Linked DNA regions of Acetivibrio cellulolyticus CD2. The protein of the gene in region 2 interacts with the protein of the main gene of each other region in a pairwise test. Links are inferred from orthologs where the notes say so. Each region holds a gene or a part of one and is shown on either strand. Other genes may lie near its edges. The genes, in order: pheT and secD.

Evidence for each region.
Region 1: the proteins of secD (region 2) and pheT interact in binary tests that used the Escherichia coli proteins (3 or more experiments, as listed by UniProt). The link is inferred for Acetivibrio cellulolyticus CD2 from one-to-one orthologs.

What each region holds. Positions count from the first base shown.
Region 1 is NZ_JH556659.1:898,391-914,614, forward strand. Bases 4,448-7,471 are described here. They hold pheT (phenylalanine--tRNA ligase subunit beta), read left to right. Parts: upstream 4,448-4,777; coding sequence 4,778-7,165; downstream 7,166-7,471. Other genes in these bases: pheS (phenylalanine--tRNA ligase subunit alpha), read left to right, coding at 4,448-4,740; ACECE_RS0223910 (alpha/beta-type small acid-soluble spore protein), read right to left, coding at 7,335-7,471. Outside these bases: ACECE_RS0223880 (hypothetical protein), read left to right, coding at 1-1,607; ACECE_RS0223885 (hypothetical protein), read left to right, coding at 1,703-2,209; ACECE_RS0223890 (metallophosphoesterase family protein), read left to right, coding at 2,227-3,261; more of pheS, read left to right, coding at 3,721-4,447; more of ACECE_RS0223910, read right to left, coding at 7,472-7,556; ACECE_RS0223915 (protein-L-isoaspartate(D-aspartate) O-methyltransferase), read left to right, coding at 7,807-8,397; ACECE_RS0223920 (glucose-6-phosphate isomerase), read left to right, coding at 8,509-9,861; ACECE_RS0223925 (metallophosphoesterase), read right to left, coding at 9,930-10,685; ACECE_RS31380 (hypothetical protein), read left to right, coding at 10,883-11,044; ACECE_RS0223935 (methyl-accepting chemotaxis protein), read left to right, coding at 11,369-12,628; ACECE_RS29830 (stalk domain-containing protein), read right to left, coding at 13,469-14,590; ACECE_RS0223950 (helix-turn-helix domain-containing protein), read right to left, coding at 14,738-15,598; ACECE_RS32460 (UPF0236 family transposase-like protein), read left to right, coding at 15,717-15,980; ACECE_RS32465 (hypothetical protein), read left to right, coding at 15,977-16,224.
Region 2 is NZ_JH556651.1:117,689-133,826, reverse strand. Bases 8,469-11,406 are described here. They hold secD (protein translocase subunit SecD), read right to left. Parts: upstream 10,645-11,406; coding sequence 9,292-10,644; downstream 8,469-9,291. Other genes in these bases: ACECE_RS0200515 (HD domain-containing protein), read right to left, coding at 10,750-11,406; secF (protein translocase subunit SecF), read right to left, coding at 8,469-9,299. In the rest of the region: dnaG (DNA primase), read right to left, coding at 1-1,677; ACECE_RS0200560 (deoxyguanosinetriphosphate triphosphohydrolase), read right to left, coding at 2,257-3,252; ACECE_RS0200555 (DUF6514 family protein), read right to left, coding at 3,460-3,768; ACECE_RS0200550 (HD-GYP domain-containing protein), read right to left, coding at 4,103-5,134; ACECE_RS0200545 (hypothetical protein), read left to right, coding at 5,454-5,738; panD (aspartate 1-decarboxylase), read right to left, coding at 5,763-6,149; panC (pantoate--beta-alanine ligase), read right to left, coding at 6,152-6,997; panB (3-methyl-2-oxobutanoate hydroxymethyltransferase), read right to left, coding at 7,062-7,907; more of secF, read right to left, coding at 8,343-8,468; more of ACECE_RS0200515, read right to left, coding at 11,407-11,415; scfB (thioether cross-link-forming SCIFF peptide maturase), read right to left, coding at 11,464-12,810; scfA (six-cysteine ranthipeptide SCIFF), read right to left, coding at 12,909-13,049; ACECE_RS0200500 (RluA family pseudouridine synthase), read right to left, coding at 13,177-14,091; lspA (signal peptidase II), read right to left, coding at 14,129-14,596; ACECE_RS0200490 (peptide ABC transporter substrate-binding protein), read right to left, coding at 14,747-16,138. UniProt on the Escherichia coli protein: Part of the Sec protein translocase complex. Interacts with the SecYEG preprotein conducting channel. SecDF uses the proton motive force (PMF) to complete protein translocation after the ATP-dependent function of SecA.

The DNA.
Region 1 (16,224 bases), on a different replicon or contig from region 2:
TAGATGAGCAAACAGTTAAAATGGATGGGGTAAAAGAGTTTGCCCAGAAAGTGATTGACTGGGGAGGAAATTTTGACATTCTGAATAAAGTTGATGAGACAGTCGACTATCTTACAAATTTGGTAGACACGAATATGGAGGATATGTTCGAATATTTAAATAAAAAAGCAGATGAATGCTTTAATGAGTTTGAAGATTTCACAGGGATTAGCGAGAAAAATATGGTCTACAACTTTATAAAGGACAAGATGAAGGAGAATATAGGTATCCTTGAAGGAGGAGTTGACGAGGTAGTTGACATGGTTGTAGGAATAGTAGCATTAGCAGTGAAATTCGATCCAAAGTTTTTAAGCTTAAGAATAAGTAACGGAATTCAAGATATAATTATTAATCCTGACAAATATATTAATAAGGCTAAGGAACTAAAAAATACAATAGAATATTTGGTGAAACACAGGGGTGAAGTTGTTCAATTGATTCTTGAAGAGGCAGAGAATTATGGTAAGGAGTTAGGAGATGATCCTTATAAGAGGGGACAAGTAATTGGACATATTGCTGTTTTTATAGCGTCACTATTTATTGGTGGAGGAGAAGCAAAAGTAGCATCTAAAGCAGAGGATACAATAACTGTGGGTAGTAAAATCGAAAGACTTTTATCTAAGGCAGAACTGAAAAGGCTTACAGTTGGCAAGTCACCGGAGGAAATTGCCGAGATTATGGAATGTATCGGTAAATATGGTGATGATGTTTTGAAAGTGATTAAAAAGGGAATTGATCCTGAACTTATAAAAAAACTTGATGATATCGGTATAAAGCCAGGAGACTATGAAAAGTTAGGCATTATAAGCAGAGAAAGTGCAGAGGCTTTATTAAAAAAAGAGAAAGAAATTCTAGAGTCTTTAAATAGTATTTCAAAAAACTTGAAAAGACGAATTGAAGCTGAGGCCGATTTTGTGCTAAGATATTCAGATAGTGAATTAGAAGATATAGTTAGGAAGGGTAAGAATTTAGGACTTGACGATAAAACAATAGAAGATTTTTTGTTTACAGGATCAAGACAGAAAAAAAGTATTGATTCAGTTGAATTAATGACACAGATGGAAAACTATGTTACTCTTATTTCTAAAAGAGGCTTCCCTTATAAGTTTGGATCACATGAGGAGTTTGTAGAGTTTAGTAAAAGTTTAAAAAAATTACTTGAAAAATATAATATACCTGGAGATGACATATATATCCAAGGTTCAAGTTTGAGAACTGCAGCTTCAAAAGATGTTGATTTGGCAATATTTGTGGATGAGAAGAAATTTAATCAATTATATGATGAGATGGTAGAGGGTATAAAATTAAGGACTAAACCGGGTTCAAAAGTTCGAGCTAATCTTTTGAAAAGTCTTGAGAAAGGAAAGGCAGATGGTAGGATAAACTCGTATTATTTTAATAAGGTAAATGGGAAAAACGGGCCTTCTTTTGGACAGGAATTATTTGAACTTGTCGACTTTACAGATATGGGGCGGAATTGGGAAAAGGGTACAGGACCCTTTGATATTTCGTTAATAGTTAAGGGAAAAGGGTTTGATGTTGGGCCGTTTATGAAATGTCCCGATTAAAAACTTACCTCAATAAAGGATGCAAATGGTTGGTCGAAAATGCGCCTAGGGTTTTAATTTAGTTCAAGAAACCCTTTGTGGAAGGAGAATACAAAATGGGGAATTATTCTAAAATACAATATGAACTTTTTGGAGAGAAAATCAGCAAAGAGGAGGCTGATAATAACGAGTACTACGAAATAGCATATTATAATGAAGCCGAGAAAAGAGTAAAAGTAGAATTGTTTGAAAATAAACAGCTTAGTCAACTTGTTTATCCGGACAAAGAACCTCCTTTTGAAGAAATAATCAGGGAGCATTTAGAATGCTACCCGAATATGAAAATGGAAATAGAGACACCAAAGGTATTTTTAGATGATGGAGGATATAAGTATACTTCATATATATACCTGCTACACAAAAATTTTGAGTTAGTAAAGGAGTGTTATTTCGATAAGGATGATAATTTGCTAAGAGAAGTCGAGCTGGATGAAAATAATAAACCTATTGTGATAAGTACTTATGTATATGATGAAAGTGGTGAACTTATAGAGGTAATAGAAGAAAGTCCTCAAGGAAATACAGTTGGGGGCTTGGATTTTGGAAATCCTCAGAAATTTTAAATTGGGGGCTTGAGACAATGCGAAGACAGGTCATTATTGGAGATATACATGGCTGTTATGATGAAGTGCAGTCTTTACTCGATAAAGTCGGATTGAATAAGGATGATGAAATAATTACAGTTGGAGATTTCTTGGACAGAGGGCCTAAATCTCTAGAAGTTGTAGAATTTTTAAGGAACAATGCAAATTTTTATTCAATTGTAGGAAATCATGAGAGAAAACATTTAAACAAAATTTATAATTACGCTCAGGAAATTACTAAACTAAAGCTTGGTCAGTATTATGAGGGAACAATTAATTGGATTAAAAACTTACCATACTACTATGAAAATAATGACGTGATAGTAGTTCATGCAGCATTAATTCCAGGTGTAAAGATGGAAAAGCAGCCACAAGAAGTATTATGTGGCTCTACTTCCGGCGAAAGGTATTTAGAACAAATACTGAAGGGGAAATACTGGTATGAAGTATATGAGGGAGATAAACCTGTAGTGTTTGGGCATCATTGTGTTGATAACCCGCTAATTTATAATGATCTTGTTTACGGCATTGATACTGGCGCATGTCATGGAGGATTTTTAACTGCAATTACTGTACCTGATTTTAAAGTATATTCGGTAAAGGCAAAAGAGGATTATTGGGAAGCTGAGAAGAAGAAATGGCAGAAATCGGTTGTGGTTAATCGACCTTGGAAAAGTATGAAATGGGAGCAGATTGAAAATGAGATTGAGCGATTTAAGAAATGTGAGGAAGAAGATATAAAAAAATATGCCAATGTATTGGAATTGTGGGTGAAGGAGCTAAAAAATTCTATTCCTAAAATAGTTAAAGCTATAGAGCAAATTACTAAACAAATATTAATGGATTATGGAGAAACTGGTTTTGGCGAGGTTTCCAAAAAGCATATTCTATCCTCATTTCTTTTTACATGTTATCATGGAAGACTAAATCTTGATGTTGTATCAAAGAAGTGTATATCACCTGAAAAGACACTGGAAATGGCTAAAATCCTAGATATACTGGTAGCAGAAAATCCCGAAGATTTGTCTTAAATTCTTCCACTATAAAAATATAAAAAAACACTTATTGCAGTTGAAGGGAATTTGTGTTACAATATTCCGTAATATTCATTAATTGAATGCGATGATAGAGATGAGTAAACGGTTGAAGCTGATATAAGAGAGAAGATATCATCGGCTGAGAGTATCTTTATAAAGCAAACTGTTGAAGTTCCCTCTTAAGCAGCATCCTGAACGTATTGTACCTGTTGGTGTTATATAACAAGTAGGAGATGCCGGTTTGCAGCCGTTATATGCAATGAGAGCTTATATGCTATTGGCGTATAAGAACATGGGTGGTACCGCGGAGAATGCTTTCGTCCCTTTTTGGGAATGAAGGCTTTTTATTTTGCCTCTTTTGGGCGAGACTAAATAGGCAAAATACTAAAAAGCAAAAGAGCCTTGATTGGATTGATAAAATTATAAATACGGATTAAAGGAGGAGTCTAAAGCATGAAAGAGCAGTTGAATAATATTAGAGTTCAGGCTGAAAATGAACTGGCTGCTGCCGAAACAATACAGGATATGGAGAATATCAGAGTAAAGTTCTTAGGAAAGAAGGGTGAACTCACTTCTGTGTTAAGAGGTATGGGAGCACTTTCAGCAGAAGAAAGACCTGTAATTGGGCAGATTGCCAACGAAGTAAGGGAAGCTCTCGAAAGCAAAATAGAGGACATTAAGAAGAAGCTTTTAGCAAATGAAAGAAATGCAAAGCTTGCACAGGAAGTTATTGATGTAACTATTCCTGGAAAAAGGAAAGTTTTAGGAAAGAAGCATCCGCTTACAATGGTAATGGATGAAATTAAAGATGTTTTTATTGGTATGGGCTATGAGATAGCGGAGGGTCCTGAAGTTGAAAAGGATTACTACAACTTTGAGGCTTTAAATTTGCCAAAGAATCACCCTGCAAGAGATACGCAGGACACATTCTATATTAATGAAAATATACTTTTAAGGACGCAGACTTCACCTGTACAGATAAGGGTTATGGAGAGCAAAAAGCCACCTATAAAGATTATCTGTCCTGGACGTGTTTACCGTTCTGATGCTGTTGACGCAACGCATTCACCGATATTCCATCAGGTAGAAGGTCTTGTTGTTGATAAGGGCGTGACAATGGGAGACCTTATCGGGACTTTAAAGATTTTCGCAAAGAGTCTGTTTGGTGAGAAGACTGATATTAGGCTTAGACCACATCACTTCCCATTTACCGAACCAAGTGCCGAGGTTGATGTTTCCTGCTGGACTTGTGGAGGAAAAGGCTGCAGAGTTTGTAAGAATGAGGGTTGGATTGAGATCCTCGGAGCGGGAATGGTTCATCCAAAAGTACTTGAAATATGTGGTATAGACCCTGAAATATACAGTGGATTTGCTTTTGGACTTGGAGCTGAGAGAACTGCAATGGGAAGATTTAATATTGACGATATGAGATTATTGTATGAAAACGATATAAGGTTTTTGAAACAGTTCTAAGCTTGATAATTAAAATTGCGAAAGGAGTAAAAAGGTTATGAAGGCACCGCTTAAATGGTTAAAAGACTACGTTGACATAAATGTGACCCCTAAGGAATTTGCTGATGCAATGACTCTGTCGGGATCAAAGGTTGAAGGAATAGAGGTACAGGGAGAAGAAATCAGTAAGATAGTTGTAGGAAAAATTATAGAAATTGAAAAGCACCCCGATGCAGATAAACTACAAGTTACAAAGGTTGATATAGGAAGTGAAGTAATTCAGGTTGTTACAGGGGCCCAGAATATAAAGCTCAATGACTATATTCCGGTAGCGCTCGTTGGGGCAACTCTTCCGGGTGACAAGAAAATATCAAAGGGGAAGCTTAGAGGAATTGAGTCAAACGGTATGATGTGCTCAATTGAAGAACTGAACCTCTCGAGAGAAGACTATCCTGATGCACCTGAGCATGGTATCTATATACTTGAGCCTGGACTTGAGCTTGGCAGTGATGTAAAAGAGGTAATGGGAATTAATGAAACTACCATAGATTTCGAAATTACTTCAAACAGACCGGATTGTCTAAGTATAATAGGCCTTGCAAGAGAAGCAGCTGTTACTTTAAAGAAGGAATTTAAAAAGCCTCAGGTTAAAGTGTTGGAAAAGGGCGACGAAGCGAAAAATTATGTTTCCGTTGAAATTAAAGACCCTGATTTGTGTCCAAGATATGCAGCTAGAGTTGTTAAGGATGTTAAGATAGGACCTTCACCTAAGTGGATGAAGGAAAGACTTAGAGCTGCAGGAGTAAGACCTATTAACAATATTGTTGATATAACCAACTATGTAATGTTAGAGTATGGACAGCCAATGCATGCTTTTGACTTAAAGGATGTTCAGGGAAACAAGATAATTGTAAGAAGAGCATTTGATGGAGAAACTCTTAAGACTCTTGATGATCAGGACAGAAATTTAGATTCATCCATGCTTGTTATTGCCGATGAAAGCAGAGCTATAGCTGTAGCAGGAGTTATGGGTGGAGCGAATTCCGAAATTTCAGATAATGCAAAGGCTATCCTGTTTGAATCTGCAAACTTCGAAGGAACCGCTGTAAGACTTGCTGCAAAGAAACTAGGACTGAGAACAGAAGCTTCAGGCCGTTTTGAAAAAGGTCTCGATGTGGAAAATGTTATACCGGCTGTTGACAGAGCAGTACAGTTAGTTGAAGAGCTAGGAGCAGGTACTGTTTGCAAGGGTATTGTAGACTGCTATGTGAAAAAGACTGAGCAGGTGACAATAACATTAAGACCTGACAAGATCAACGCTTTCCTTGGTACAAACATTTCAAAAGAAGAAATGGTAAGTATTTTGAAAGCTTTAGAATTTGAAGTAGATGGAAGCGGCATAGTAAAAGTACCAAGCTTCAGACCGGATGTTGAGAGAGAAGCGGATATAGCTGAAGAGATTGCAAGATTTTATGGATACAACAATATAGAGGCAACATTGCTATCGGGCAAGGCTGCAACTCTTGGTAAAAAGACATATAAGCAGAGTATAGAGGATTTGATTAAGGATACAATGATTTCTTGTGGTTTATATGAAGCCTTCACCTATTCATTCACCAGCCCTAAGGACTTCGATATGATAAATCTGCCTGAGGATAGTGCTCTTAGAAATGCTGTAGTAATATCAAATCCTTTAGGTGAGGACTTCAGCATTATGAGGACAACAACTATTCCTGATATGCTGACAGTAATTAGTACAAATTATAACAGAAGAATAGAAGAAGCAAGACTCTTTGAAATGTCATTCGTCTATTTGCCTGAAAGCTTACCAATAAAAGAACTTCCAAAGGAGAAACCTATACTTACTCTTGGAATGTATGGAGAAACCGATTTTTATGATTTAAAGGGAACTGTGGAAGAACTCCTTTCAAGGCTTGGAATAAAGGAATACGAATTTGCACCGGTTAAGGATAATTCTTCCTTCCACCCGGGAAGAACTGCAAGTTTAATGATTAAAGGCGAATATGCTGGAATAATTGGTGAGGTTCACCCTCAGGTATCAGAAAAGTTCGAGTGTCCTGAAAGGACGTATCTAGGAGTAATTGAGGTGGAGAGCCTTGTTAAAAATTCTGCATTGGAATCTCAATATAAGCCGCTCCCAAAATTCCCGGCGGTTTCAAGAGATATTGCAATGCTTGTTAAAGACGAGATAATGGTAAAACAGATAGAAGATATTATAAAACAAAGGTCAGGCAAGATACTTGAAGATATCAAATTATTTGATGTATACAAGGGTAAACAGGTGCCGGAAGGTATGAAGAGTGTAGCCTATTCCATAACCTTCAGAGCCTCAGATAGGACGCTTACGGACGAAGAAGTGGGTAAGACTATGACAAAGATCCTTGAGGGATTAAGAACTAACCTTGAGGCACAGCTTAGAGAGTAATTAAGGTGGCGAGTGGAAATAAAAAATGCCGGTATCTATGATCAGATACCGGTATTTTTTTATTCTACCTCTTTCGAACGAAGTGAAAGAGGCAAAATCGACGGGGCTAAATGCCCCCGAGATTTTGTTAGAAGGGGCTCTGTGTTGAAGTGTATTAGCTTTTTTCTTACTAAACCATTTGGTTTTCTGCCATCTGTATCATTTTTTTTACCATCTGTCCACCTATTGGTCCACCTTCTGAACCGTTGACTTTTGCGGAAACATCACCCTTGTAGTGATCATTGTTTTCCTTTACAAACTGTAGATGCCCTATTTCCTGTGCGCATTCCATCTTAAATTTTGTCAAAGCGTCCCTGCTTTCAGGAACTAAAGGAGTCTTTGGTCTAGACATATTATTCACCAACCTTAATTTTAATTTGGTTTACAATAATATTTTTTACGTATATTTAAAAATCTTGCATAGTAATTTTAGGATTTGTTATTAAATCTTTATGTTTTTCTCTGAAATTCGAATAATTGTAAGAGGTGTTATGTTATGAAACAAATTTACAATTAGTACTCCTGAGAAGGTACTACATAACACAGATATATTTACACATAATAAGGATAGTTGAAAGGATTTCAAGATATGGAGGCGGAAAATGCAAAAAGAAAATGAAGTATATAAATTTTATGAAAATTTAGATCGTTCAATATTTTTAGACAATGAATATAAAGAATATGCCGATTATGACAGTCCACTTCCAATTGGCTATGAGCAGACGATTTCTCAGCCGAGTCTTGTTTGTGAAATGACTTTAATATTAGGAATTGATAATAATAAAAAAGTTTTAGAAATAGGTACCGGTTCGGGATATCAAACAGCTTTTTTAGCCAATTTTGCAAAGGAAGTATATACAGTAGAAAAAATTGGGGAGTTATCTGAAAAAGCCCAAAAAAGGCTTAAGAATTTAGGCTACAATAACGTCAAATTCAATATAGGTGATGGAAGTAAAGGCTGGAATGAATATGCGCCATTTGATCGGATAATTGTTACTGCAGGTGCCGGAGCAATGCCACAGGAGTTGATCATGCAGCTTGACTCAAATGGAAGACTGTTGGTGCCTGTGGGGAAAAGAGGGTCGCAAAAGTTAATGCTTGTTGAAAAAGACATGCACGGAAACATTAAGGAGACTTCTCTTGGAAAAGTGACCTTTGTAGAACTTAAAGGGGATTATGGATGGAAAAATTAGAATACTCTATTGCTTTGAAACAAATCATTTGTTAATATATAGTCAATGTGTGACAAGTATTCATGGACATAGAAATGTCTCAAAATCAATTATATATTGGAGGTTTTATAAATGGAAAGAATTAAGTTTGACTATTCAAAAGCCAGTGAGTTTGTACAGGAAAGTGAAGTATGCTGTCTTGACAGCTTTATAAAATCAGCTCACGATATGCTCCACAATAAGACTGGAGCAGGTAATGATTTTGTAGGTTGGGTTGACCATCCACTAAATTATGACAAGGAAGAGTTTGCTAGAATAAAAAAAGCTGCAGAAAAAATAAAATCAGACTCTGACGCTTTGATCGTAATAGGTATTGGCGGATCATATCTTGGAGCTAAAGCTGCAATCGATATGCTTTCACATTCATTCCACAACGTAATGCCAAAATCAAAAAGAAAAACTCCAGAAATCTATTTTGTAGGAAATAATATTAGCTCTACATATATTGCTGATCTATTGGAAGTAATAGAAGGCAAAGAGATATCAGTAAATATTATTTCAAAATCCGGTACTACTACAGAGCCAGCCATTGGATTCAGGATTTTTAAGGAGTACATGGAGAACAAGTACGGAAAAGAAGGAGCAACAAAGAGAATTTATGCAACAACGGATAAAGCTAAGGGAGCATTGAAAAAGCTCGCAACAGAAGAAGGCTATGAGACTTTTGTTGTACCGGATGATATCGGAGGAAGATTCTCAGTATTGACAGCTGTTGGATTACTTCCAATAGCAGTATCAGGTGCAGATATTGACAGCATGATGAAAGGTGCATATGATGCTTATCAGCTTTATAACAACACAAACCTTGCTGAAAATGATTGCTACAAATATGCAGCAGTAAGAAATGCTTTATATAGAAAAGGTAAGTCAATTGAAATTATGGTAAACTACGAACCATCACTTCATTTCTTTACAGAATGGTGGAAGCAGCTGTATGGTGAAAGTGAAGGAAAAGACCAAAAAGGTATATTCCCTGCAGGTGTAGATTTCACAACTGATTTACATTCCATGGGCCAATATATTCAGGACGGACTCAGAAACCTTTTCGAGACTGTAGTTAAGGTTGAGAAACCAAGAAAGAATATTACAATCAAACAGGATAAGGATAATCTCGATGGTTTGAACTTCATTGCAGGAAAGGATATTGATTTTGTTAATAAGAAGGCTATGGAAGGAACTTTACTTGCTCACAATGATGGAGGAGTTCCAAACCTTATGATTACTATACCAGAGCTCAATGAATATTACTTTGGAAACATGGTATATTTCTTCGAGAAGGCATGTGGAATAAGCGGATACTTGCTAGGCGTAAATCCATTTGATCAACCTGGAGTTGAGGCATATAAGAAAAATATGTTTGCACTGTTAGGTAAGCCTGGATTTGAAGATGCTAAGAAGAAACTCGAAGAACGTCTTTCGAAGTAAAAATAGAACTTAGGCTATTCCTTAATAAAATGGGGCATACTTTTGAGGTTTGCCCCGTTTTTGTTGCCTTATGGAAAGTACAAGACTGTAATTTCGGGCCGTGATAAAAATCGTAGAGGAAATAAAACATTTCCAAGACCGCTGTTTATATATATGATCATATTGTTTAGCTTGTTAAGGCCCTTTTTTATACCCATTTTGCATATTTTCTCGCCCCTTAACAACTTGAACTCAAGGTCAAATGGCATCCAGATCTGCCCGCCATGAAAATGGCCGCATAATAGAAAGTCAACTCTACCAACAGGAAGTTGTAGAGCTATGTCAGGATTATGAGAAAAGGCTATATTTGCTGTTACATTGCTCTTACAATGCTCAAGGGCTCTTTTTATGTCATGGCGTTTAGATCGTAAGTCTTCTATACCAATTATATTATAAGCGCTTGATCCTTTCTCGAAATACAAAGAATCATTAAGAAGTACATTAATACCTCTTTTCTCTATTTCAGATATAAACATCAAAAGCCCGGCTTCATTTTTATAGAAAGCTTTATAATCATGATTTCCAAAGCATAGAAACACTTTATGATTACCTTTTATCTTTTCGAGAAAACTAAGAAAAGTAGGTATTTGTTTGACGTTGTCGATATAATCTCCTGTTAAAATAATAAAATCAGGCTTTTCTTCATCTACGGCATTAAGGATTTTTTCTATGCTAACTTTCAGAAATTTTATATGAATATCGGAAAGCTGAATGACCTTAAGATGTTTGGCACTTTTGGTTAAATATACTTTTTTAACTTTTAACATGGTTGTTTCAATACGCATATATATAAGAACAATAAAAATAATTGCTAAAATTATATACAAAAAACTCATCATATTTCTCCAGACATTATTTATAGATTCTACTATACATACTAATATACCAGCTAGTGCTTTTTAAAACAACAGATTTCTGGTTTTAATATCCTGTAGATTTGCCTGTGGTCAGAGTTATATAATTTTATTTGGGGGTGTGTATTATGTTTTTTGAAAAAGATTATGATTTGCTTCCTAGAACTTATTCTGTTAAAAGCTACAGGAGAAAAGAGTCAAAACTACTCAAAAGGTTGGCAAGTTTGAGTATGTTTCTATTGATTTTGTCCATAGCTGTTTTTGTGTTTATTCTATTTGTAGTAAAGTAATTAAATCGAAATATATTCATATCTCTATTCAGACTGTCTCTAAATTTGTATCGCAGCGGTAAGTGAAAGCAAAGTAATAATAGCATAATAATAGCCGCTGCGATAACTACAAATCATATACTTTTCTATAAATCTTTTAATATTGGATTTAAAATTTTTAATAATATACTAAAGTTAAGAAGGATTTTTGGAATAAATATAGAAATAATAATATGTAGTTTCTTTGATTTTTTATATCTCAGTTCAGGTAATATATTTATTCAAATAATTGTTTCCAATTTAGACTCAAATTAAAAGAAACCTAAATGTACCAGGAGGTGCTGTATGAAAAGTCGGTTAAAAAGATTTTTAAGTCCTTTGGGTATTGCTTACATCATTGTTGTTTGTATAACATTATTTGCTGCAATATTTATCTATGTAATGTCGGGTGGAAATATTAAATCGAGTATTTCTATGACAATCATTTGCTGTACAATTGCGGTTGTAATAAATGTAGCAACAAATATGACTTTTAAAAGAGTAATTAAAAATGTGAATACAGATATTGAAAAGGCAAGTCAGGGTGATTTTGTACATATGATTGCTACAGAAAATACAGGTATTATTAAGACGATATCTGTTGCTGTTAATTCTATAATAACTGAAATGCGTGCACTTGTTGAAAAGTTTTTTTCTATGTCCTCGCTTATTATGGAATCTACAGGTAAAGTGAGTACAGCTTCAGAAATGGCATCAAAGGCCATGAGCGAAATAGCTGTAACGGTGGACGAAATAGCTAAAGGAGCATCTTCGCAAGCGAGCGAAGCTCAGCAGGGTGTTTTTTTAGTGGATAAATTATCAGAGCAGATTAGTTTAGTATATCAAAGCTACAGCAGTGTTACTGAAGATACGAGGAAGATAAATGAGTTAAATAGCATTGGCCTTCAATCGGTTAAAGTGTTAAGGGATAAATCGAAAGAAAACTATGATACTACTGAAAAGATATTTTCAGTAGTCGAAAAGTTGACAAATAGTGCAAAAGATATTGGAAGCTTTGTTGAATCTATTGAGAATATAGCCGAGCAGACAAATCTCCTTGCTTTGAACGCGGCAATAGAAGCAGCTAGAGCTGGTGAGGCTGGAAGAGGATTTGCTGTTGTTGCTGATGAAGTCAGAAAACTTGCAGACCAAAGCAGACAATCAACCGAAGAGATTAATACATTAATGAATAGTATACAGGAAGAGTCTATGTTGGCAATTGAATCTATGGGAATTATGAAGAAAGTATCAGCTGATCAGAATACAGCTGTAAATAAAACAGACAGCGCATTTAGCGACATTGCTAATGCAATAGATTCAATAGTTCTTAAAATCAACGATGTTAATCAGGCAGTTGCAAAAATGCAAAATGATAAAACTGAGGTAATATCAGCGATTGAAAACATCTCTGCCGTATCTGAACAAACAGCAGCATTTAGTGAAGAGGTGGCAGCTACTTCAGAGCAGCAATTAAAATATATAGAAGATATGAGGGATGCTTCCGGAAGACTTGATAATTTGGTTAATGAACTTGCTGATAAATTAAGTAAGTATAAGATAGGTTAGATAAATTACTGATAAAAATACTAAATTTGACTGTTGACAAAAGGACTTTTCACAAGTATAATAGGTTTTGTCGTCAAATTGATATGCTTGCGGATGTGGCGGAATTGGCAGACGCGCTAGACTTAGGATCTAGTGTCGACGACGTGGGGGTTCAAGTCCCTTCATCCGCACCAAAGGGTTTGAGGGATTTTTAAATCTTTCAAACCTTTTAATTTTCCTCATTTTCTAACGTCTAAAAAATCTTCTGGCGGATTCATTCCATTAAGCGTTTTAGCCATGTTTACTTTTGTTCTTTATTGATATGGGATGATTAAGAATAGAAAAAGCGATCATTTCATTGCATTGTGGTCGCTTTTTGTGTCTCTTAAGGTTTATACAAGGTATGGTTGCAACTCTTGCTCTGCAAATGAATCTAACTGGTGATCCACGTTCGTACGGTGATACGGGCTTTAAAGCCCAACCAACTCAATCGAGGTATATATGAAAGCTTGAAGACGGGACACTTTATGCGACGGGATCATAAGTCCCAACAATCCATACGTCCTTTACCTCAGGTCTTTAATAACAATAGTATATAACATATAAAATTACATACCCAGATTGAACTGGTTATATTACGAGTATACGAACAACAGATTGACACAAGGGCTCATAGACATAATGTATAATAAGAATTAAAAACCGATTTGAGCTTATAGTATATTATCACAGATAAAAAAGCATGAATGAAAATAGTGGTATTTTAATAAACGATTTTTACCAAAACAAAAAAGCTATAGAATCACACCTTCCTTTGACTCTATAGCTTCATCTAAATTTATTTGACAAATGGATGATTTTTTACGGAGTATAACGAATAGTTATCTTCTTTTCGGTATCATTCCACTCAATAGTTGCTCCAAGATTTTCGGTAACAAATCTTAGAGGCAGCATAGTTCTTTCTTTTATAATCGCAGGAGCAACGTCAAGGGCTTTTTTCTCAGTCCCAACAATGCTTTCCGTTTTATCAATCCATAATTTTATTGTTTTACCCTTTAAAATAATGTCAACTCTTCTTTCATTTCCATCCCATGCAATATTTCCGCCCATCGCTTCGATAATTGACCTGATAGGAACCAACGTTCTGTTATTTACGATTACAGGTGACGTATTTCTTCCAGGGTCAACTTCTTTTTCTACATTATTTACAGTCATTTTGGATTTGTTGATTTGAAGCTCAATTACGCCTGATGCACTTTTCATAACATCTTCGTACATTGTTTTAACATCAGTGGCATTAAGTGCATAGTTGTACAATTTGAGATCATCTATCATACCGTAAAATTCTCTATTTGTAGAACCATCATAATTTCCAATAAATAATGAACCCTCAGTTTTTTTCAATATTTTATCTTCATCACTTACAGCTTTTGATTTTATAAATTTATCATCCTGATAAATTGAAACATTGCCATTATCAAAAGTTAATGTAAGCATACACCACTTTTCTCCTATAAGCGGCATTTCTTTTCCGGAAGAAACACGGGTAGTATTATAATCGTTACCATCAAACTCTCCCATTCCCTGTTTACTATGATAAAGGGCAACATAATATGGGGAATATTTATTTCCCTTTTTTAAAATAAGAGTTCTTATTCCGCTCCAATTGTCTTTATCTACATTCGGACTCATTTTTACCCACATTGAAGCTGTAAAAGATGAGCTGAAATCAAGCAAATCATTATCCTTAACTTCTATGTATCCATTTCCGAATTGTGCACTTTTTCCTAAAATACCTTCTGAAAAAGGAACATCACCTTTAATTTCTCCATCAAGAGAATTGCCGGAAGAATCCTTAAAATCGTCATCAAATTTGTAATGTGCGATTAACTTGTTACTGTCTGCTGAAAAACATTGAAAACTAAATGCAGAAATTGTGATTAAAAAAACAAGTACAAAACTAAGTACATTTCTTGATTTCATACTTATACCTCCTAAGAAAAAATATATTATTTTAAAATTTATTATACATATTAAAATAATATTATAATATCAAATATTTGCTCTACTTTAATAAATTATTGCCTTGAATTATAAAATACTCCCTAGATATTGGGATAGCTTTAGCTGCTAGAGTGATATGGATTTAATAAATGCTGATGGGGTAATACCTGTCTTTCTTTTAAAAACTGAAGTAAAGTGACTATGATTTGAAAAACCCAGCATATAGCTAACTTCAGTAATGGAATATTTCTTTGATTTGAAAAGATCAACAGCCTTATTGATTTTTAGATCCATATAGTATTCATAAGGGGTTTTGCCGGTAGAATCTTTAAATAAGCGTGAAAAGTAATAAGGACTTAAGTTTGAAACTTTGCACAAAGTTTCAAGAGAAAAATCTGTAGCAGTATTTTCCCACAAAAAATCTATAGCCCTATTAATATCAATTCTTGATGAATAATGCCTTTTTTGATTCTGATTGGGTAAATTGTTTTTTAATTCCCTTAAAACATTAATTGATATCTGAATTGCAATGCTATCAAGCACAAACTGATAGCCAGACTGTCTGGTTTTGCATTCATCTATAAAAAGATTGATATAGTGTATCAGAATACTACTGAGGTAATTATTCACGTTATCAAAGGATACCTTGCTTCTGTTAAAGGCATCTTTTGATAATTCCTGGAGTTTTTTCTTTTCTATAAACATCGCCAAGTAATCAATTTCTTCTAGATTGTGTTGTTGGGATACCTCTAACACTTGATCGGGGTTTGTAGAAAAGATATGAGCTTTATATAAAATTTTTTCTTTTTGATCAACAGATATAGGTGGAACATCTTTTTTGGGCAAAACAAAATGAAAACAATCAAATGAAGTTTCTCCGTAAGCAAAGCATTCGGGCTTAAATAACGCTAAGTCTGCAGAACAATACGAGTCGTGTTTAATATGGGAGTCATCTTTTATTTTGTTAACAACTCTATTCTCAAACATATATTTACACCTCAATAAGTAAATGTTTACATTTTGATATGTATATATTATAGCATATAAAATAACAAGTGCTTTATATAATATATATTGGGATACTATCTCCACTACTTGCAAATATGTGACAAAGGCAACGGGACATATGAAGGAATATGCAATCAGGATATGGGACTGCCTAAAAGAAGCAGATTTAGAAGAAATGGGGCTTGTTTTCAACGAACTGCACATGTCAACAGAAAGTGAATCAAAGAGAATTGAAATAAAAGAAAGCTGGGATTATTTCAAAAATAATTGGGATGGTATCAGGGTACAGGAAGAAGAATATGACGCATCGTTGGATGCAGTGCAGAAGGACATAACAGTCATATACTTACAGCTAGAATGAGTAGCCGACCGATGGGATGGAGTAAGGATGGGGCCGACAAAATGGCCAGGTTAAGAGCAGTTAAGGCAAACAATGGCAAAGTAATTGATTTTGTTAGAGCACAGAAAAAAGAGGAAAAGCTCTATTTAGTAACGAAAAAGATTATGAAGGAAACATCACAGGGCTTAAAATCAAGGATTAATGAAAAAGTTTGTAATCTTGAGGTCTTTAAAATAGGAAAATTAACAGGGCTTTATAAGGCTCT
Region 2 (16,138 bases):
GTCAAGCTTAATTACCTCTATTTTCTTAATTATATCCAAAATAGCTCTTAAGTTATCCTCAAAATTACATTCCCCCTGTATCATACTTGCAAAATTATTCGCCGATTCATTACTCACAAGGTTTAGAAGTTCGGCTGGCACTATGCCTTTTTTATCTTTTATTTTTGTAAAAATAATTTCTGCAGCTTTCCTATTTTCCTCTAGAGTAAAAAACTCCAGATTAATCCTGTCCTCAATTTTTCTATATAATGAGTTATCTATACTTAAAAGCGACAAAATAATTCTTTCATAGTGAACCAGATTATTTTCATCACTTTTTGTTTTATTTCCAACCGGTTTAATCTTAGTGCTATCAATTTTTATAGCAGGTTTATAATTACCTTTAGGCTTAACTCGCTTTATTACTTCCGCAAACATAGATTCCTGACTTATATCATATTCTTGCGATATCTTTTTTATATACATCTCCTGCTCCACACTGTTGTCTATCTTAGAAAGAATATCTGCGGCTTTGTTCAAAAAGCTAATTTTGCCGTCAATAGCAGTTGTATCAATCTGTGACTTTAATACCTTAATCTTATACTCAACTAATGACAACGCATTATCCACTAATTTTTTAAAGGCATCTGCTCCATTAGCTTTAATAAATTCGTCGGGGTCCTTACCCTTCGGAATCAACAATACTTTTACATTGCAACCTATATCATCAAGTAGGTTCAGCCCTCTCATAGTAGCTGCCTGGCCTGCAGTATCAGCATCATATGAAATAATTATCTCTTCGGCATACTTTTTTAGTATTCTTCCCTGGCTTTCAGTTAATGCTGTTCCAAGAGAAGCTACAGTATTTATTATGCCAAACTGGTAAAGGGATATTACATCCATATAACCTTCAACAACAATTATTCTTTTTTCACCCGAATTTTTGGCAAAATTCAGTGCATATAAATTCCTTCTTTTATTGTAGACAAGAGTCTCAGGTGAATTCATATACTTTGGAAGAGAATCATCTAAAACCCTGCCTCCAAATCCTATAACGTTTCCCCTTAAGTCAAATATGGGAAACATAACTCTTCCCCTGAACCTGTCAAAATAACCATCACCGCTTTTTTTTGCAAGTATTAAGCCACTGCTTATCAGGTCCTCATCACTATAGTTCTTACTTTTCAAAAAACTGTATAATAAATTCCATTCATTTGAAGAATAACCCAATCCAAACTTTTTAATAACACCTTCGCTAACTTTTCTTTTTTGAAGATAATCCCTTGCATCTAAATTCTTTTTATCATTTAACTGCTCGTAATAAAATCTTGCAGCATCAGTATTTATTTTTATAATCTCCTGAGTCTTAAGAGCTCTCTTTTTTTCTTCCTCACTCTCGCCCTCAGGTAATGTAATTCTGGCTTTTTCAGCCAGTAGTTTTATAGCTTCTATGTAATCGAGGTTCTCCGCATCCATAACAAACTGGATTACGCTCCCTCCCTTGCCACATCCAAAACAGTGATACATCTGCTTTGTATTATCTACACTAAACGATGGTGTTTTCTCCCGGTGAAACGGGCAAAGCCCAAAATAGTTCTTTCCCTTCTTTTCGAGCTTTACATATTCTCCGACAACATCCAATATATCGTTATTCATTCTAATTTCTTCTATTAATTCTTCCGGATATTTCACAAACATTCTAATCTCTTCTTTCAGCTACATCTCCTTTTTTAAGCAAAACTGCACTGGCTCTATAGCAAATCAATGTTTCTCTTAATAATTCTTCGACATTATTATTAATAATCCTTCTTTTTATTGTCAATTTTAAATTATTTAGTATTGTGGTATTTTATTATACCATCAATAATAAAAATCCTTCTTCAACAACTTCCAACAGTTGCCACCCTTTCTATTTGTTTTTCCATGGCTTCTAAGCTTTTTTAATTGCCACCAAGGAAAAAAAGGCAAATTATTTCCCACTCCCTAACAAACTCAATTATTATTCTACACAAAAATAAATTATCCTTCTTTTAAAAAATAAATATTTTTAGATATTTTTTCAATATTACTGCCAAATTATACGTATAAGCACTTCAAACGCAAAATTTAATTACTATTTGGTCTTTTTTCTTTGTAAAAAAAACAAACGTCTCCAAATTCTCCTTACCCATATTTTTATCATAGGCAAAAAGAAAAAGAGACGCTCATGAATGCTGAAAAAATAGCTTCAGCCCCGAAGTAATACTTTCAGCTATTCCTTACTTGTTATCAATAATATTAATTCCATGACTCAGGAATAAAAATCTCACGGAATTTCTTAACTGCATACCTATCGGTCATTCCTGCTATATAGTCACATACAACTCTGTCCAGACCATCTTTATGAAGTAATCCTTTTGCGTCCGTTGGCAACAACTCTGGAGCAGCTTTTATATACATATATAGCTCCTTGACTATATTTTGCGCTTTTATTTCTTCCTTTTTAGCCTTTGAACCAATATATACGTTTTTAAACATATATTCTCTAAGTTCATTCATTGCTTGCTGAATTTGCGGACTCATTCTTATCTCATTTACATGCTTGCTTTGTTCAACGATGTTTACTATCATGTTGTTTATTCTTTCACTTGATCTATACCCAAGAACTTTCGAGCACTCCTTAGGAAGATCTTCATTTGATATTATTCCCCCTCGTATGGCATCGTCAATATCATGGTTTATATAAGCTATCCTGTCAGCAAATCTTACAATCTGTCCTTCCAAAGTGGCAGGAATTTCGTCACCAGTGTGGTTTTTAATACCGTCTCTCACTTCCCATGTAAGGTTTAACCCGTTCTCCCTCTCAATTACATCTACCACCCTTAAACTCTGTTCATTGTGTCGAAATCCGTGAGGACATATGGAATTAAGCACAATTTCGCCAGTATGTCCAAAAGGCGTATGTCCTAGATCATGCCCTAAAGCAATAGCCTCAGTAAGATCTTCATTCAATCTAAGGCTTCTTGCTATTGTTCTTGCTATTTGAGATACTTCCAGTGTATGTGTAAGTCTTGTCCTATAATGATCACCTTCCGGAGATATAAACACCTGTGTCTTATGCTTCAATCTTCTGAAAGACTTCGAATAAACTATTCTATCCTTATCCCTTTGAAATTTAGTTCGAATGTCACATTCTATTTCTTCTCCCTGCCTTCCTCTAGATTGACAACTCAGCTGAGCAAATGGAGAAAGCGTCTTTTTTTCAAGTTCTTCAAGTTCTTCACGGATAAGCAATATCCTCACATCCTTTATATGCAAAAGAAATATAATACTTATTATATCATTTTTTGTATTCGTCTAAAACTAATAATTAATGGCTAAGGAATAGCTGAAAATATAACTTCAGCTAGAATTTCACGATCTAGCCTTTTTTGACCCAACTTAAAAACATAAAAAAAAAGAGCCTTTTGCTCTTTAAGAACTTGACAATTTGTATATTCTTTATAGCGCCATAAGATCGTCCAATACAAATGAAAGTCCAATTGGTGTTACTGTATTCTTAGCTAATATGCTCAATATCCCCTTGGTGTTTTCTTTGCTGTTGGAAAGGTTTCTAACTATTTCGCTTTCTGCATGGTTGTCGCTTTCTTTCTTGATGATCTCAATCCCATATACTTTGTCTCCGCAACAATCGTAATTCTGACTATGTTCACTTTCAATCAGATAGTATTCAAGTTGAATCTTGCTATTAGTTGACGTTCCTTCAGCCAAATCCAATTCAACTCTACTCTCTAAATACTTGCTTAACATACTTGTCCTCCTCTCCAAACTTAAAAAATGTAACTACCTAAATATTATATATTATTGCCAAAACAATTTACATATTAAGTTTTCGATAGCAAATACTGTATTTTGATAATATATGACTATTTTCATTCTTATATTGATAAATTCTACAGCATACACCAAATTATATGTCACATAATGATATCAATTGTCTCAATTTCTTTTTCTTTTGTATTTAAATTTTCAGGATCAGAAATTAACAGTGAAAAAAATACAACTTCCACTACTACTTTTTCTTAAAGCTTATTTGATGCAAAATAGACATTTAAAAAGGGTGGAAGCGACTTCCACCCTTTTGCTAAATAATTTCCTTTATTTTAACATCTTTTTCCGTAAGCATATCTATATACTTATCATCTACTTTCACTATAGGCTTTGATACACATCTCGGATTGATATATACAATTTCTCCAATTTCTCCACTGGCAAGTTTGACTTTGTCTCCAATATAATAAGCTGCTATATTGCTCAAGAAAGCATTGACTACTATTGGGTTTAGTGTTCCAATTGAATTTTCCTCAATTAATTGAAATACTTCAAATGGGCTTTCCTTATCCTTGTATACTCTGTTTGAAGTCATTGCATCATAAATATCAGCAACAGATACTATCTTTGCAAGCATATTTATTTTATCTCCACCTAGCCCTGTAGGATAACCAGTTCCATCTTCTTTCTCGTGATGCATTAAAACCGCTGCCAAAACATCCTTACTTATAGAGGGAACCTTCTCTAAAATCCTATAACCGTAAACAGTATGCTTTTTCATTTCCGCAAACTCTAATTGGGTTAGCTTACCTGGCTTATTTAAAATCTCTAAAGGCACCAAGGTTTTTCCAATATCATGCAATAAACCAGCTTGAACCAGCAACTTGATTCTTTCAGGTTCAAATTTCATCCATTTACCAATAAGCATTGAAATAAGAGATACATTTACACTGTGCGTATAAGTATACTCATCAGCACTTTTGATTTGATTGAGACAACTAACTATATCTCTTTTTTCTTCAACTCTTTGCAGTACTGAATTAACTACGTTATCTATTTTTGTAGGATTTAAGTCTACTCCATTGGCAATATCGCTGATTATCTTTTTATAATCACTTACGCTTTCATTATAACTTTCCGTAAATGAATCAGGATTTTCAACTTTAACATCATCCCCAACAAAAATTTGCAGCCTGTATAAACCTAAATTCCCAAGTTTATTTATTAAGTGATCATCAAGAATGGTGCCTTCAGAAATAACAATTGCACCATAATCATTTAGTATTGTTTCTGCGATTTTCATACCTGGAACTAACTCGAAAGGATTGATAAATAATTTTTTCACTATTTTCACCCTATTTATCAGTTAATATGACAGCTTTATATAAAATTATACCATATTTTTTGTACAAGTACATTAATTTTTTGCGTAATAACTACTTCTTTATACTCCCAAATAACACTGGTAATCTTTTTGTATTGAAATCAAAACAAATTTATGTTAACCTTCTATAGTAGCGTGCTTGAAAAAGTAACGCCTCTTTTTCTCTTATGACTAAACTAAAAACAGTCTTATAGGGAATCGGCTTTATACTTAGAAGTATCAAAATTAGTTACAAATCAGTTTCACGAGGTCAAAATTTTATAGAAGGGGGTACAGAACTATGCAAACTAATAATTCAAGAAAGCTGCATTCTGAAAGAATAGAAAAGATTTTTGAAGAATTCACAAAGGTTAACAGTTTTTCCAAATCACTTATCAAATATGGTACTCTGGCTGCTCTAGTATTGCTTGGAATAGGTACAATACTACTAATACTTAATCAGACTGTACTTGACTTTGACAGTTATATAAAGTTTATTGGAACTTCTATTGTAAAAAATAGCATTGTTGTTCTGGCAGAGTTTATTATCGGAGGACTTGTAATCGATTATTTTACTAAAAGATAGCTAGGAATTATTTATAAATAATTCCTAGCTATAAATTTCTCCATGCTGTTCTTTATCTTTTATTTCAACCACCTTATTATTTTCATCTACAAAAACTATTTTAGGATTATATTCCTTTGCTTCATTCTTCTCAAACAATCCATAGGAAATAATAATTATTACATCTCCAGGATGCACAAGTCTTGCTGCTGCACCATTTAAGCAGATCATCCCGCTGCCTCTCTCTCCTGGAATTACATAAGTTTCAAATCTATTTCCATTGTTATTGTTTACAATTTGAACCTTTTCATTCTTCATTAGATCGGCAATGTCCATCAAATCCTCATCAATGGTTATACTCCCAACATAATTAAGATTAGCCTCTGTTACTCTTGCTCTATGGATTTTAGATTTCATTATATTTACAAACATAATCAGACCTCCACTATGATATTATCTATAAGCCTTGTTTTCCCGAATCTAACGGCTAAAGCTATTAATATGGTTCCTTCTAGTTTTTCTACTTGACCCAACCCATCAGTGCTCACAACCTCAATATAGTCAATGTCTGCAAGCTTTTCCGATTTTATTCTGTCTTTTATATATTCAACAATCTTTTCTCTATTTTTTTCGCCCTGCTTTATCAGCACTTCAGTCTCAGACAATGATTTGGAAAGAATAAGTGCTGCTGCTCTTTCTTCATTGCTTAAATAAACATTTCTAGAACTCATCGCCAGACCATCTGATTCACGAACTATAGGACATGCAATGATTTCAAGGTTCATATTTAGGTCTCTTACCATCTTCTTAATCACAATAACCTGTTGGGCATCCTTTTGACCAAAATACGCCTTATTAGGTTCCACAATATTGAATAGTTTACTCACAACCGTAGTAACGCCTTTAAAATGTCCCGGTCTCGACAGTCCACAAAGTACATTGGTTATATCTTCTACATCAACATATGTCTTGTATTTAGCCGGATACATTTCTTCTACGCTTGGTGCAAATACAACATCGACACCTGCTGACTCTGCCAACCGTAAATCCCTTTCCATATCCCTTGGATACTTCTCAAAATCCTCATTTGGTCCAAACTGAGTCGGATTAACGAAAATACTCATCACAGTAAAGTCATTATCATGTACTGACCTCCTTACAAGCGACAAATGACCTTCATGCAAATACCCCATAGTTGGAACAAAACCAACTGTTTTTCCCAAACTTTTATTTGACCTATTAACTGCTTTCAAGTCGTTGATTGTCTCAATTACTCTCATATATTATTACTCCCTCTCTAATGTCCCCATACTTTAATATTGTATAGTTCCAAACATTTATCAACTATAATCCAAGCTTGTCTAAAGCGTCAATTACTTCATCTTCAACAGTAAATGAATTCTTTTCTGTTGGGAAACTACCTTCCACAACATCACTTACATAGCTTCTAACGGAGTTTTCCAGGGCATTACCCATATCAACATATTTCTTTGTATGCTTAGGAGTAAACTCCCTGAACATTCCAATAATATCATGTACTACAAGCACCTGTCCATCACACATTGCACCCGACCCTATCCCTATTGCCGGTATATCCAGCTTACTAGAAATGTATTTTGCTACCTTATGCGGAACGCATTCAAGTACAACGGCAAATGCTCCGGCATCTTGAAGCATTAGAGCATCCTTATATATCTTCTTCGCAGTTTCTATAGTTTTGCCCTGCGCCTTATGCCCACCAAAAATATTTACTGACTGTGGAGTATAGCCGAGGTGTCCCATAACGGGTATTCCTGCGCGAGTTATTGCTTTCACATCTTCTATAACATCTTCGCCGCCCTCAAGCTTAACTGCTTTACATCCACCTTCACAAACAAGCCTTCCTGCATTGCTTACACTTTCATAAATGCCCTTATGATAAGATAAAAAAGGCAAGTCTGTAACAACCATAGCTTTTTTAGTTCCTCTAACAACAGCCTTTGTATGGTGAACCATGTCATCCATAGTAACTCTTGTAGTATCTTCATATCCCAAAACAACCATACCGAGCGAGTCCCCAACAAGAATTGCATCAATACCAGATTCGTCCATTATTTTTGCTGTCGGGTAATCATATGCTGTAAGCATCGTAATCTTTTTCCCATTTCTTTTGCAATCCTGAAAGTTTGAAACAGTAAACTTATCCTTCATCACATCATCACTCCCCCATCATAATCTGTCTAAACTTGCATATCCTCTATTATTTTACAATACTTCAGATCCCAATATAACAATAAAAGCCAGTTCGACAAGAACTGACTTTAATCAATCAATATAAATATTGAAAGCCCTTAAATTAATCAATCCTGTCCCTGTCCAATTAGGATCAAAGCAGTGTTAATAGCAATTAAATTAGTAGTTTCCACTTCTGTGCAGTTCATAAATGATACTGCCAGATTATGAAAAAATAGTACCACAAAAAAAAGAAAAAATCAACCAGTATAATTATAAATATTATAGCCAGGGGTATTCCTCTGCCGCAAACGGCCCTTCGGTAGACTTTTTGATGCAAGAAAGAAATACACTTTCTTAACATCAAAAAAACTCGAGGACTAAATGCCCCCGAGTTTCTCATTAACAATTCTTTTAAGCTTTTGCAGGTTTTGCAGCAAGTTTTCTCTTTGCTTGCCATTCCTTACACATTACCCATACAGGACTTGCAATAAATATAGTTGAGTATACACCGCTTATCATACCAACTAAAAGAGGTAATATAAATTCCATTATAGAATCTATCTTATTGTACCAAGCAAAAATAAATATTATTATAACACACATACCAGTAGTTGCGGCAGTACATAAAGTACGGCTCATTGTCTGCCAGATACTCTTGTTTGTAAGAGAAGCAAGACTTTCCTTCCTGAGGAGAGAACTGTTTTCTCTTATTCTATCGAAAATAACAATAGTATCATTCAAAGAATAACCGAGTATAGTCAAAATTGCTGCTATAAATGATTCGTTACACGGAATATCCAATACGGCATATAGAGTAAGCATAACTCCAACGTCATGAACTAAAGCAACTATAGAAGCAAATCCGGCAAGAAGACCATTCATTGCATTGAATCTAATCCATACATAAATCAGCATCAAAATACATGCAAGTATAACAGCCCACATACTTTTGCCAGCAAGTTCTTTACTCATTGAAGCTCCAACGGATCTTTCTTCTATCCGAGCGCCTTCCTTAACTTTAAACTCCTTGCTAATGGCATTAACAAGCTCATCACGCTCTCCATCAGAAAGCTTATCCTTAGATGAAACACTCAGAACAAGAAGGTCAATTCTTGTATTTTTGTTGCTTGCATCTAATGTATAGGAGTGCTGAGCTGATACAACCTTGCCTGTAGCAGTTTTTGCAACATCAGCAGCTTTTGCTATATCAAAATTTGAGTCAGCCATTTGAATTTCAAGTATTGTACCGCCCTGAAACTGAATATCAAGATTAAAACCACCATGAATTATTAAAGCTATTATACCTACTAGGAAGATTAATCCTGAAAAACAAAAGAAATATTTTTTATTGGCAATAAAATCAAACATTTGATTTGCCTCCCTTCACTCCATATAACCATTTACTCTTAGCAAATTTGAAACCTGCCACAGCTTGAAGCATAGTCCTTGACATGGATACGCAGGTTACAAAGTTTAACAATACTCCAAGAGCCAAAGTAAAGGCGAATGATTGTATTGCTCCAGAACCCAAAGTATAAAGTACAACGGCCGCAATCAATATAGTAATATTACCATCAAATATAGCTGTAAATGCTCTCTTAAATCCTACTTCAATAGCAGCCTGTATGGTCTTACCAGCTCTTATTTCCTCTTTGATTCTTTCATATATTATAACATTTCCGTCAAGACTCATACCTATCGTCAGGATAATACCTGCAATACCTGGTAATGTCAGTGACATATGCGAATATGATATAATCATTATCTGTGCTACAATCGAGAATAAAAGAGCTAAAACTGCTACAATTCCAGGGAGTCTATAGCGTATAAGCATGAACAGACCAACCAGAATCATTGAAACCAAACCTGCAAGCAAAATTACATTAAGCGCACTCTTACCAAGTGTAGGACTTATAGAATTTAAATCTTCTGATACAAGCTTGAACGGAAGTGCACCGGCATTTATTGTATTGGCAAGATCAGTTGCTTCCTTTGTAAGTGCATCTGAATCCTTACCACCTGCTTTACCCATTCTAATTATTGCACTGTTTCCAGATATCTTCTCGTCAACAGTCGGAGCTTGGATCATTTGTTCATCCATAAATATAGCTAATGGCTGACCAACGAGTCTTGCTGTAGCCGCTTCAAACTTCTTTGCACCTTCATCGCTTAAAGTCAGGGCTACATATACCTCACCAGTATTGGCATTAGCCTCAGGTGTCGCTTTTTTTATATCCGCTCCCTTAAGTATGATCTTATCACCATCTAAAGGAAGGTAATCGCCAGTTTCTTTATTAATCTGTGTCTTGTCTACTTCCCTGAATGTAAGCAACGCTGTCATACCTATTTCATTTATTGCTTTTCTTGGATCCTGATCTATCGATTGTCCTGCCTGATAAGGAATTTCAAGTATAATTCTCTTATTCGCCTTTTCCAATAAAAGTGTTTTATCGTAGATTTTCTTATAATTCAACCTGTTTTCGATTATCTGCCTTGCAGATTCCATCTGATCATCAGTAGGATTTACACCTTCCGGAGCTGTTAATACTGCCCGGACGCCTCCTCTGATATCTATACCATACCTGATGCTTTCTTCTACATTCTCAATATTAACTCCTGTCCCTGGAATTGTGAGCCCTGCAATTGCAATATAGGTCAATAAACCTATAATGATAATTAGCACAATGGACTTTATTCCGTAGTTGCCTTTCATCTGTATAATTCCCCCTTTTCATCTTGTCCACATGAAAATATTATATATCTATAAAATTTGCACGTCAATAAAAATCAACTACTCTAGTATGTTATTTTTAGGTTCTTATAGTAAATGAGTACCATTTATAATAAGTTGAAACTTAAGACCCAAAAACTCTGCAGCTCTTCTATTCATTGTCATTCTTATCAGAAATATCTCAAAGTAGTCCATTACAGGGCAGATATCGGTATCTATATGGAGTTCGAGGACTGCAATCTTCTTATCCTTGTCCACATAAATCTTTGAGCTGTCAACAGCGTAATTCACCCTGTCATGAATATCAAATGTAGCTATATCAGTATTTCTTACCCTCGTACGGTGAACATCAGATTTATCTGCAAGTATCAATGCTGCTGAAATTGCACTTACTGCACCTCCGCTGCCTTCATCATGATGACCTATTGCAAGCATAATTTCTGCTGCTTCCTTACTTCCCATTCCAATCTTCGTAAGTATCTGATAAGCTAAAATTGCACCTGAGTGGGCATGGTCAACTCTATTTACCGAATTACCTATGTCATGGAGATATCCGGCCATTCGTGTAAGCTCTATTTCACGCTCTCCAAACCCCAATGTCTCCATTATGTCACCTGCGACCTTCGACACCAGTCCTACATGCCTGAAAGAATGTTCTGTATAGCCTAATTCGGCAAGCTGCTTGTCCGCTATTTCAAATAGAGTCTTAACTTCCTCGTTGTTTTTCAAATCCTCCAAAGTGATAATGCCCATATAACCATCCTTCCCATAAATAGTATTGTCAAAAGGTTATACTGTTTCCTACATCCCTTGAGATTTTATCCAAAGAGCACACTCTACTCTCTTCCTTTCAAGCTCACATCCAACCTTATAAGGAATATTTATGTCGTTATTGAACTGATGTGCATTTGCTGCACAGCCTCCGCTGCAGTAAAATTTTGCCCAGCATTTGCTGCACTCTTCCTTGGTATAAACATTACATCCCTTAAAATGTTCCTGAATCTCAGTATTGAGTTTGCCTTCTGTAACATTGCCCATTTTAAATTCACTGTTGCCGACAAACTGATGGCATGGGTATATATCACCTTCAGGCGTTATTGCAACATATTCATGTCCTGAACCGCACCCTCTGAGCCTTTTAGCAATACATGGCCCCTGAGACAGATCTATCATGAAGTGAAAGAAGTTAAATCCGTTTCCTTCTTTCTTGCGCTTAACGAACTCTAAAGCTAACTTCTCATATTCATCAGAGAGCTTAGGAAGATCTTCTTCCCTCAAATCATAGCCTGAATCCTTTCCTGCAACTACAGGCTCAACTGATATTTGCTTAAAGCCCTCGTCAGCCAAATGAAGTACGTCTTTGGAAAAATCAAGGTTTTCTCTTGTGAATGTCCCTCTTACATAGTACCTATCCTGTCCCCTTGAATCCGCCATGTCCTTTATTTTAGGCATTATATCACTGTAACATCCTGTACCGTCTACCCTGTACCTCATTTTATCATTTACTTCCTTACGACCGTCAATGCTTAAAACTACATTTTGCATATTTTCATTTACATAATTTTTGATGTCTTCATTCAAAAGTATTGCATTTGTAGTTAATGTAAACCTGAAATTCTTGCCTGCCTCTTTCTCCTTGGATTTTGCATAGGCTACAATCTCCTTAACAACTTCAAAGTTCATTAAGGGTTCTCCGCCAAAAAGGTCAACCTCAAGGTTCTTTCTGCTGCCCGATTCCTTTATTATAAAATCAATAGCCTTCTTTCCCACTTCCGAAGACATCATAGACCTTTGTCCACCAAAATCACCGGTTGAGGCAAAGCAGTATTTACATCTGAGATTACAATCGTGGCTTATATGAAGGCAAAGTGCTTTTACAACCGGCTTTTTATCCCATAAGGAAACAGTATCTTTATAGATATCTTCAGAATAGAGCATTCCTTCTGCCTTAAGACTATCTATATCCTTAATCGCTTCACCGATATCTTCACTTTTATATTTTGATGAAAGCAGCTCAATGATTCTCTCAGATGAGTTATTTTCATAATAATCCAGGACCTCATAGGCAACATCGTCAAAGATATGAACTGAACCGCTATTCACATCAACAACAATATTTGTTCCAAATAACGAAAACTTGTGGATCATAAATCAATCTCCTTAACACTACAATAACTAAAAAGTGAAAGGCTTAACCTTCCTTTCACTCTTTGTTATTACTATTAATTAACAGCCTAACTATTGTATTATTTCTTTTCGCAACTCTGATTAGCAACAGTACATGAAGTTTTGCAAGCTGACTGGCATGAAGTCTGGCATTCGCCGCAACCGCCTTTTTTAAGACTGTCTTTTAATGTTGAACCATTTATAGTCTTAACATGTTTCATCGTTTTTCCCCCCATTGTTAAATTTACAGCCCATATTATAGCACATAAAATCTATCTTGGAAAGATAAATCTTGCCAAATAGGTATTTTTATAGGTATTTTATAAGTAGGTATTTGATTTTAACTTGCTATTTATCCCATCTTAACTCTTCCAATAATTTTTTAAAGTATTCAGGGAGCTCCGCTTCAAACTCCATGTATTCATTTTTCACAGGATGAACAAAACCTAAAGTTTTGGCATGGAGCGCTTGTCCGCCTATATCATACTTATCCTTTTTCTTTCCGTAAACTGTGTCCCCAATAATAGGATAGCCTATATAGGACATATGAACCCTTATCTGATGTGTTCTGCCTGTTTCTAACTTTACCTCAACCAAGGTAGCATCCTTGAATCTTTCAAGTACCTTAAAATACGTTACTGCTCTTCTACCGTTATTTGTATTTACGGCCATCTTCTTTCTATCAACCGGATGTCTTCCTATAGGAGCGTCTATCTTTCCTGACTCTTCCCTTATAATGCCATGTACCAGTGCAACATAAACCCGGTTTATATCATGGTCTTTAAGTTTTAAAGACAGTTTTTCGTGTGCTTCATTGCTCTTTGCAACCACCAACACCCCTGAAGTATCCTTATCAATCCTGTGAACTATACCTGGCCTTATTACGCCGTTTATACTTGATAAACTGTCTCCGCAGTAATCCATCAATGCATTCACCAAAGTACCTGAGTAGTTGCCTGCAGCCGGGTGAACTACCATACCCTTAGGCTTATTAACCACCAACACATGTTCATCCTCATAAAGAACAGGAATTTCAATATTCTCAGGTACTATATCAAGTACTTCAGGTTCTGGAATTTGAACTGTTATTTCATCACTTGATTTGATCTTGTAATTGGATTTAACTAAAGAACCATTTACCAAAACATGCCCATCATTTAAAAGTTTTTGTATGTATGAACGAGAATACTCCTTAAGCCTGCTTGAAATCCAGGCATCTATTCTCACTCCACTTTCTTCAGATACCAGCTTTATTTCTTCCATATCTATACCCATCTTCCTAATTTATTCCTCACAAATCTTATTCCTTAGATAAAACCTTTTCATCCTTCATAACAAATAAAATATAAATAGATAAAAGTATTGTGCCTATAACTATAAATGAATCTGCAACATTAAAAGTTGGAAAATTGTATGTTCCAAAATGGAAATCCAAAAAATCTACAACTCCGCCTTTTCTAAAAGCCCTGTCTATTAAATTCCCCAATGCTCCGCCTAATATCATTGAAATTGATGCCTTAAACATCTTATTTTTTGACTTAGACATGAAATATACCAGTGCAATTGACACAATTACTGTAACAGGAATTAAAAAAACTTTTCCATTTTGCATAATCCCCCATGCAGCGCCTGTATTTTGCCAATGGGCTAAATAGAAAAATCCATCGATTATAGGTATCCTTTCACCAAAACCTATACTGTTAATAACCATATACTTGGTAAATTGATCAAAGCCGATTATTGCAATAATTATAGCTGCCCAAATCATAATTATCATTACCTTTCCATTAATTCTCTCCACAATATTTACGATTATATATACTTTCCAAATGATTGTAAAGTATATATAAATACTTTTAGTTTTCATATAATCTATTTTAGAAAATTTCAGTGCTTATGTTCTTTGAAATTTTCATATCTATTTGTTTACTGGAATATACCATCTCGTCACATCGAAATATCGATTCCATAAATACGGCGAAAACTCCCCATGTATTCTCTTGCTATATATCATGGCATCATTATAAAAGTATAACCCCAGACATGGTACATCCTGGTTGATTAATTCCTTCATGTTGAAGAAATAAGCTTTTTTACTGTACTCGTTGGACTCTTTAAGTATCATTTTTAAATAATTATCAACTTGTTCATTCTTATAGCCGGAAATATTCAGCGCTGCTCCTTCAGATGAATACATAAAAGACAAATCCGTAGTAGATGGTATTGTACAGCCAATAAACACCATATCAAATTTCTTTTTATCAATCTTTTTGAACTCGTCTTCCCAGGACAATTCCTTAATTGTAAGCTCTATACCTATTTCCTTTAACTGATTTTTTATCTCTTCTGCGACCTTAAGTCTCAATTTATTATCCTCGTTAACAAGCATCTCTAATTTAAGCGAAGTGTTCACCCCGTTAATTTTCTTGTAGAGTACACCGTTATTATCCTTCCAGCCGCTATCCGCCAACAATTTCTTTGCCTTTTCCTTATCAGCGCTATAGTAAACAACCTTTGTGTCATTGAGCCAAGTATCCGGCATAACCGGCAAATCGGAAGCAACAGCCTCACCAGGCAATAAATCATTAATAATTTTCGTTTTATCAACGGAATATGCAATAGCCTGTCGCACTTCCTTCAATTTTAAAATTTTATTTGACAGGTTAAATGCAATATACTCAAACTCGTTGCTTATATATCTTTTAAGAGTTACATCCGATCTTCCGTTGTATTTTGACCACCAGCTCCTGTCTATAGTCAAAAGGTCAACGTCTCCTCCCTGAAAAGCACTTGTGCTACTTTTGGTCTTATCGTGCACACGGATATCTATCTCTTCAATGTACGGTATACTCAATGCGCTTTCATCTTTCTTTTCAAGCTTCCACCATTTTTCATTGTTTATAAGCTTAATGTAACCCCCTTGCTTATATTCCGCAAATTTATATGGACCTGTACCAACTGGGCTGTTATTCTTTGCAGAAGTTGCAAGGTCCTGCCCAACAAAACAATGCTTTGGAATTATGGGGAAAGTCATTAATTCTGCTGTAAAAGAGTTGGGATTTTTCAACACAATTCTAAAAGTTTTTGAATCAACAGCAGCAAATGTAGTTATATTGTCTACATTTTTCTTGTACGAACTGTTTGGGCTGCTGATTATCGCATTCATTGTAAATTCAACATCTCCAGCTGAAAATGGCATATTATCGTGCCAAGATATATTTTCCCTCAGATGAAATGTCCAGGTTAATCCGTCGTTCGAAGTTTCCCACCTTTCAGCCAGTACAGGTGTAGCCTTTTGGCTCTTATCAAG